DNA from 3 places in the Pseudomonas sp. DWP3-1-2 genome. Region 2 is predicted to be linked to each of the others. Evidence: riboswitches for the same ligand, from Rfam matches in the RefSeq annotation. Region 2 holds a riboswitch; each other region holds the start of a gene.
What was found. Region 2 has a riboswitch for cobalamin ahead of ACP7B0_RS02410 (CbtB domain-containing protein). Riboswitches for the same ligand answer to the same signal wherever they lie in the genome.
Positions count from the first base shown of each region.

Region 1: another riboswitch for cobalamin. It lies ahead of cobO (cob(I)yrinic acid a,c-diamide adenosyltransferase); the one in region 2 lies ahead of ACP7B0_RS02410 (CbtB domain-containing protein).
Region 3: another riboswitch for cobalamin. It lies ahead of ACP7B0_RS13160 (ABC transporter substrate-binding protein); the one in region 2 lies ahead of ACP7B0_RS02410 (CbtB domain-containing protein).

Region 1 covers NZ_JAFCTZ010000002.1:571,090-573,345, reverse strand. Annotated here, with positions in the region: gene ACP7B0_RS08485 (cobyrinate a,c-diamide synthase) at 1-721, opposite strand, end outside; gene cobO (cob(I)yrinic acid a,c-diamide adenosyltransferase) at 718-1,329, opposite strand; cobalamin riboswitch at 1,435-1,654, opposite strand; gene ACP7B0_RS08475 (PQQ-dependent sugar dehydrogenase) at 1,762-2,256, shown strand, end outside.
Region 2 covers NZ_JAFCTZ010000001.1:497,586-499,841, forward strand. Annotated here, with positions in the region: gene ACP7B0_RS02400 (cobalamin biosynthesis protein) at 1-333, opposite strand, end outside; gene ACP7B0_RS02405 (CbtA family protein) at 311-1,012, opposite strand; gene ACP7B0_RS02410 (CbtB domain-containing protein) at 1,022-1,207, opposite strand; cobalamin riboswitch at 1,310-1,524, opposite strand; cobalamin riboswitch at 1,603-1,825, shown strand; gene cobW (cobalamin biosynthesis protein CobW) at 1,939-2,256, shown strand, end outside.
Region 3 covers NZ_JAFCTZ010000004.1:282,346-284,601, forward strand. Annotated here, with positions in the region: gene ACP7B0_RS13155 (FecCD family ABC transporter permease) at 1-76, opposite strand, end outside; gene ACP7B0_RS13160 (ABC transporter substrate-binding protein) at 73-1,089, opposite strand; cobalamin riboswitch at 1,298-1,488, opposite strand; gene pcsA (phosphatidylcholine synthase) at 1,674-2,256, shown strand, end outside.

The DNA.
Region 1 (2,256 bases), on a different contig from region 2:
TGGTCACGCCTTCCAGCAAGGGCTCGGCGGGCACTCTATCCGGCGCGGCAAAGGTCACCGCAGGCGGCAGTGCAACTTCGCACGTGCTGGCCAGCGCCTCGGCGGCGGCATCCAGACGCACGTCCAGATCGTTGAGTTCGCTGGCCTGCACAAGCCCCAGGTGACGACTCGGCAACTCGATACCGGTTTCCCGGGACAGCGCGCCGTACCAGCGCAGCCCTTCCGTCAGGCTGCCTTCGAGCAGTTGCGCATGGCGCACGGTGCCGACCCGGTTGGCCAACACGCCGGCGAAGGGCAAATCCGGCTGATAACGCGCCAGCCCCAACGCCAGCGCGCCGAAGGTCTGTGCCATGGCCGTGCCGTCGATGACGCCCAGCACCGGCACGCCAAAATGACGAGCCAGGTCGGCGCTGGAGGGGGTGCCGTCAAACAGGCCCATCACGCCTTCGATCAGGATCAGATCGGCTTCGCCCGCCGCCTGCCACAACAGGCGACGGCTTTCCTCGGCACCGACCATCCACAAATCCAGCTGATACACCGGCGCACCGCTGGCGCGCTCCAGGATCATCGGGTCGAGAAAATCAGGCCCGCACTTGAACACACGAACCTTGCGGCCTTGATTACGGTGCAACCTGGCCAGCGCAGCGGTGACCGTTGTTTTGCCCTGGCCGGAAGCCGGAGCGGCAATCAAGACGGCCGGACAGTGACGCGGCTCGCTCACAGCTCAATGCCTTTCTGCGCACGAATGCCAGCCTGGAACGCGTGTTTAACGACGCTGATTTCGGAAACCGTGTCCGCCATGTCGATCATTTCCGGCTTCGCACCGCGCCCGGTGACGATCACATGCTGCATGGGCGGGCGGGCTTGCAGGTCGCCGAGCACTCTCTCAATGTCCAGATAGCCATGCTTGAGGGCGATGTTCAATTCGTCCAGGACCACCATGCCGATGGCCGGGTCACGGAGCATTTCCAGGGAAACTTCCCAGGCGGCCTCGGCCGCGGCGATGTCGCGCTGACGATCCTGGGTTTCCCAGGTGTAGCCCTCGCCCATCACGTGATAGCGAACCTGCTCGGGAAAGCGTCGGAAAAAGAACTCCTCCCCGGTGCTGTTGCTGCCCTTGATGAACTGCACGACGCCGCACTGCATGCCGTGCCCCATGGCCCGGGCCAGCATGCCGAACGCGGAGCTGCTCTTGCCTTTGCCGTTACCGGTCAGGACCAGCAGCAGCCCGCATTCGTTGGGTGCGCTGGCGATGCGCTCGTCCATCACGGCTTTTTTGCGCAGCATGCGCGCCAGATGGCGTTCGTCGCGTTCGGGGGATTCGTTCATCTCAGCTCTCCGCTTGAGGGCACGCGAAAGCAGACGGCAGGCAACAGCCAGTGGCTGACAGCACGACTTTCGTCATGCCCAGAGCCAGAGCATCGCCCGCCGTGATGCTGTTGAATGGATCAGGCCGGTCTCCGGGCTCATGAGCGGGAAATTCCCGACTGTGCGCCTTCCCATGTCTGTCGAACACAGTGGCATCAGGCACAGCTTCACTCATCTACCGTTGCGGGGGCAGCACCGGGATGGGTCGCCTTGAGCGTCCGTACCGGTTTCCCTGTTTCACTCAATCAATCCGGGGATTTTGAGCACCTGAAACAAAGGGCGCAGGGTAGTGGCTTGAGGCGGGAGCGTCAATCAACTCAGCAACCGGTTGAACCCTCAAAGCTCAGGCCTCTCTATCACTTACTGGACCATTGCCCGTTATGGAGATCGAATATGTTCAAGCTCAAACCTCAGTTAGCGCTATTGCTACTGGTTGCGGGAGGCCTGGCGGCCTGTGGTGAGTCATCGACCCTGCAGGTCAGCGACGGCACCGGACCGTCGCCCAGGCTGCCGGAGCCGAACAAGACGCTGATCCCGACGGTCAACATAGCGCCCGCCGTGGGCTGGGAAAAGGACGCGAAACCGGTCGCCGCCAAAGGCACTCAGGTTGCCGCGTTCGCTGAGCATCTGGACCACCCGCGTTGGCTTTACGTGCTGCCCAATGGCGATGTGCTGGTGGCTGAAACCAACTCACCGCCCAAGCCTGACGACAACAAAGGCATTCGTGGTTGGGTCATGGGCAAGGTCATGGGTCGCGCCGGTGCCGGAGTTCCCAGCCCCAACCGCATTACTTTGTTGCGCGACAAGGATCACGACGGCGTTGCTGAAACCCGCACGGTGTTCCTGGCAAACCTTAACTCACCGTTCGGCATGACGCTGGTGGGCGAC
Region 2 (2,256 bases):
AGCCAGTGCCGCGCTCTCTGCCACGCCGTGGCACTTGGTGTGCTGAAAGGCCAGTGGCGAGCGGTGAGTCAACTGCGATTCGAAAGGCGCCAACTGCGCCGAACTGAAAAATATCAGCGGCAGACCCAACTGGCGAGCCAGCTCAAGCAATCCAGGTTCATTGCTCTTGATGTCGATAGACGCCAGGGCACTGAGGTCTTGCAGCTGCAATCCATGACGCTCCAGAGTAGGCTCGATCAACTCAAACAGTGTGCGCGCAGAGCAGCCACGCTGGCAGCCGATGCCGGCCACCAACGTCGGTTGCAATTGATCAGGCGTGATCAAGTTCGGCATTGTTGCGACGGAACAGCCACGCGCTGATCACGCCCATGGCTATCCAGAACAGCGCGTTGGTCAACAATGACGCGATCTTGAATCGGGATTCCAGCGCCTCAGGCGCAAGGCTTTCGTGGACGGGCGGCTGTGGCGCGCCGATGACATGGGGCACCAGCAGGATCGCCACGCCCAGCACCTTGAGCAGCCAATGCTTGCCGAACACCATCAAGGCCAGGGCTACCGCGGTGGAGGCGGCAGTGCCGATCCACCAGACTTGCCGTTGGGTCAGGTCTGCCGCCGCGGTGCCCGGTAACTCCGGCGGCAGGCCGAGGGTCGGCGCCAGGGTAAACACGGCAAAGCCCGCCAACCCCCACAGCACGCCTTGTGCCGTGCTCCCTGGCGCTCGCAGGGTGTATAGGCCTGCCAGCATCAGTGCAAAACCGACGGCGACCACCAGGTTGCCACCGGTGGTGGATACGACGCGCTGCCAGCCATCTTGCGGCGACCACGCCTCTTCGTTGTGAACATGGCTGGCGGGGGTGTTTTCGCCGTGTTCATGGACCTGTTCGACGGGCGCATTCTCGTAGGTTTCGGCTTTCAGAATCAGTGGCACCACCCAGATGCTTTGCAGCAGGGTCAGCAGCAACGCGGCCAGCAGGCCCGTGAAACCCGCCGTTTGAGCAATTCTCTTGAACATGATCGGTTCTCAGTGGCAAGGAAAGGCAGCGCTGTGACGCGTGTCATGGGCAGCATTGTGTACGGCGTCAATGTGGGAAAAGCCCGCAAAATAGACCAGGCAGGCGCCGAGAATGGCGGCGCTGATGGCGGCGGTCAGGCGCTGGGTCTGGGTGGTTACGGTGCTGGCGGCGTGGCGGGCGGTGCTGATCGACATGGCGCGTCCCTCTTGGATGTCGGCAAAAGGTGGGACACGCGCAAAGAAACCCGGCTGACGGACGTCAGAAGAGATTCAACAGCGCCTGCCCACCGCAGGTTGTCATGTGTTTCATGTCGGGCCGGTCTCCGGGCTTGTGAGGGGCTGATTGCTCAACCTCAAAGAGTCACCTTCCCATGCCTAAGCAGCACAGTGGATCTGGCTCTTCACTCATTTACCGTTGCGGGGGCAGCGCCGGACTTGCTCAAGCCATGAGGCCTGAACGCACCGGTTTCCCGTTTCACCCTGTGAAGGGCACCCGAACAAGGCGTACAGGAGAGCATGGGCCGACGTTGAGCGTCAATCAGATAGCGCCATGTGCCGGCTTGTGATTGACCTGCCGAGGGTCACTGCGTAGCCTTGCGCATTCGAGGTTCTGTGCGCTGCAACCGTTGCCATGCAGTCTGGTCAGGCACAGCTAAGAAGGGAACGCGGTCAATGCCGCGGCTGCCCCCGCAACTGTAAGCGGTCAGGTTCACGGCACAGCCACTGCGACGAGCGGGAAGGCGTCATGAACAGCTGATGGGCTCTCCATCCGCAGCCGCAAGCCAGGAGACCTGCCTCGATTCGGGCAAACAAGCCCGACGAATTCTCACTACAACCGGGCGGGGTGATCCGGTGGCGAATCGAACCCTGCGCCTGGTCGCCGGGTTTTCGTCCTGTTTGCCCGCCGCTTTGCCAAAGGGCACCTGATGAAAACACTGGCCAAACTTCCCGTCACCATCGTCACCGGCTTTCTGGGCTCTGGCAAAACCACGTTATTGCGTCACATGCTCGACAACGCAGAAGGGCGGCGCATTGCAGTGATCGTCAACGAGTTCGGTGAACTGGGCATCGACGGCGAAATCCTCAAGCAGTGCACCATCGGTTGCACGGAAGAAGAAGCCAGCGGTCGGGTTTACGAGCTGGCCAATGGCTGCCTGTGTTGCACCGTGCAGGAAGAATTCTTCCCGGTCATGCGTGAACTGGTGGCCCGTCGCGGCGACCTGGACCACATTCTCATCGAGACG
Region 3 (2,256 bases), on a different contig from region 2:
CCAGCAAAACAGGGATGACCCAGGCCGCGTGCAGACATACCCTGCGCACGACCTGGCCGCCGGTCACGGCTCTCATTGGCTCAGGTCAACCCGGTCGATGGCGTCGGCCAGTTCGTTGATGCCGTCAAACATGCGCACCGAGGCCTGCATGGCGTCGGCATCAAGGATCACGATGCGATTGTGTTTCACCGCGTCCATGTTTTGGGTCACAGGATCGGTCTTCAGGAAGTCGAGTTTTTTCTGGAAGTCATCAGCGGGGAAGCGACGGCGATCCATGCGGGCGATCACGATCACCGTGGGGTTGGCCCTGGCGATGGTTTCCCAGCCCACGGTGGGCCATTCTTCATCCGACTCGACCACGTTACGCAGCCCCAGCGTATCCATCATGAACCCCGGAACACCCTTGCGGCCGGCCACAAACGGGTCAACCTTCAGGTCTGCGCTGGAAAACCAGAACAGCGCCGAAGCGTCCGTCAACTGCTTGGCCTTGACACTGGCCTGAGCCTTGGCGAGGCCAGCACGCAAGTGTGCGGTCAATTCATCGCCACGGTCTTGCACGTCAAAAATCTGCGCCAGCTGCGTCACGGTCTTGAAGAGGCTGTCGACGGAAAAGGGCTTGAGCCGCGTGCCATCGGCACCGATCAGATTGTCTTTGCCCTCGCAATCGGAAGGCATGATGTACGTCGGGATATTCAGTTCGCTGAACTGCTCGCGGGTGCCCACAGCGCCTTGCGGGCCGACCATCCATTCAAACTGCACCGGCACAAGGTCAGGACGTTTGCTGATCACCGATTCAAAACTGGGCTCGTTGTTGGCCAGGCGCAGGATACGGTCGTTCACGTCCTTGAACTGCGGCAGCACCGTGTTGAACCACAGCGACGTGCCGACCACTCTATCGGCCAGCCCCAGGGAGTAGAGGATTTCAGTGCCAGCCTGACCGATGGTCACGGCTTTGCCCGGCGCTTTATTGAACGTCAATGGCACGCCGCAGTTATCGACAGTCAACGGATAGTGCGTCGGACCGGCGGCCAGGGTCAGCGCGGAAAATCCCGCACTGGCAAGCAATACGACAAGGCGAGGCAAGGGCATGAAACGCTATCTCCATTCGAACACGTGTCCGGACGGCGGTGTGAGGGCAGGAGAAACATCAGCCGCCGTTGCTGGCGACGAGCCATGGCCGGTCCGGCAGCAAACGGTCATGTACCCGTTCTGACGAAAGTCCTCCCCGGACACCCCGCCGGTGGGTCAATTGCCAGGCTGCACAAAACAGGATCGCACGCTCGCGCGCGGTCTTTTTTCGGGCAGTCCTGAGTCGGCAGGTCTCCTGACTGATGCGTCATCGCCATGCTCCCACCTTCCCGGGCGGACCCAGTGGCATAAAGGAGCGGCTCTGCATCTACAGTTGCGGGGGCAGTTCCGGTTAATGACCATAGGCCATCATGGATTCCCTATTAATCCCGTTTGGGAACCGACGGGCGGCATGGTAATGGATTACAACCGGACCGGGGAAGTTTTACCGCGGGCCAGTTTCTGGCCCGAGGATGGCCGTATGATGACGGATCGGTGAACCTTATCGACCGCCAGTCGGTCGATACATGCACGCTGACTGAGGGTGCCGATTAAAAATCGGCATGACGACGCCCAGCCTGCCTTATTTTTCGGAGATGCTCCCTGTGATATCGACTCAACGCACGGCCTGGCTCAAAGCCTGGGGTGCACATGCTTTCACCGCTACCGGCGTGGTCATAGCGTTCATGGCAACCATCGCGCTGTTTGAAGACCAGCCCAAGGCCTGCCTGCTCTGGCTGGGCCTGGCGCTGGTGGTGGACGGAGTCGATGGCTCCCTGGCGCGCAAATTCAACGTCCAGACAGTATTGCCGGGTTTCGACGGGTCGGTGCTTGATCTGGTCATCGACTACCTGACCTACGTATTTATTCCTGCGCTGTTCATCTACCACTACATTGATCTGCCGGACCACACCACATTGCTCTGTACGGCAGTGATTCTGGTGTCTTCGCTGTTTTGTTTCTGCAACCTGGAAATGAAAAGCAAAGACAACTATTTCCAGGGTTTTCCCGCCGCCTGGAACGTGGCAGCGCTGTGCATCTACATCATTTCGCCGGGCCCATGGGTGGCCTTGCTGACCATCTTCGGCTTGGCGCTGCTGACCCTGACACGCATGAAATTCCTGCACCCGTTTCGCGTGCGCCGCCTGATGCCGCTGAACATCACCGTCACCACCGTCTGGCTGGTGT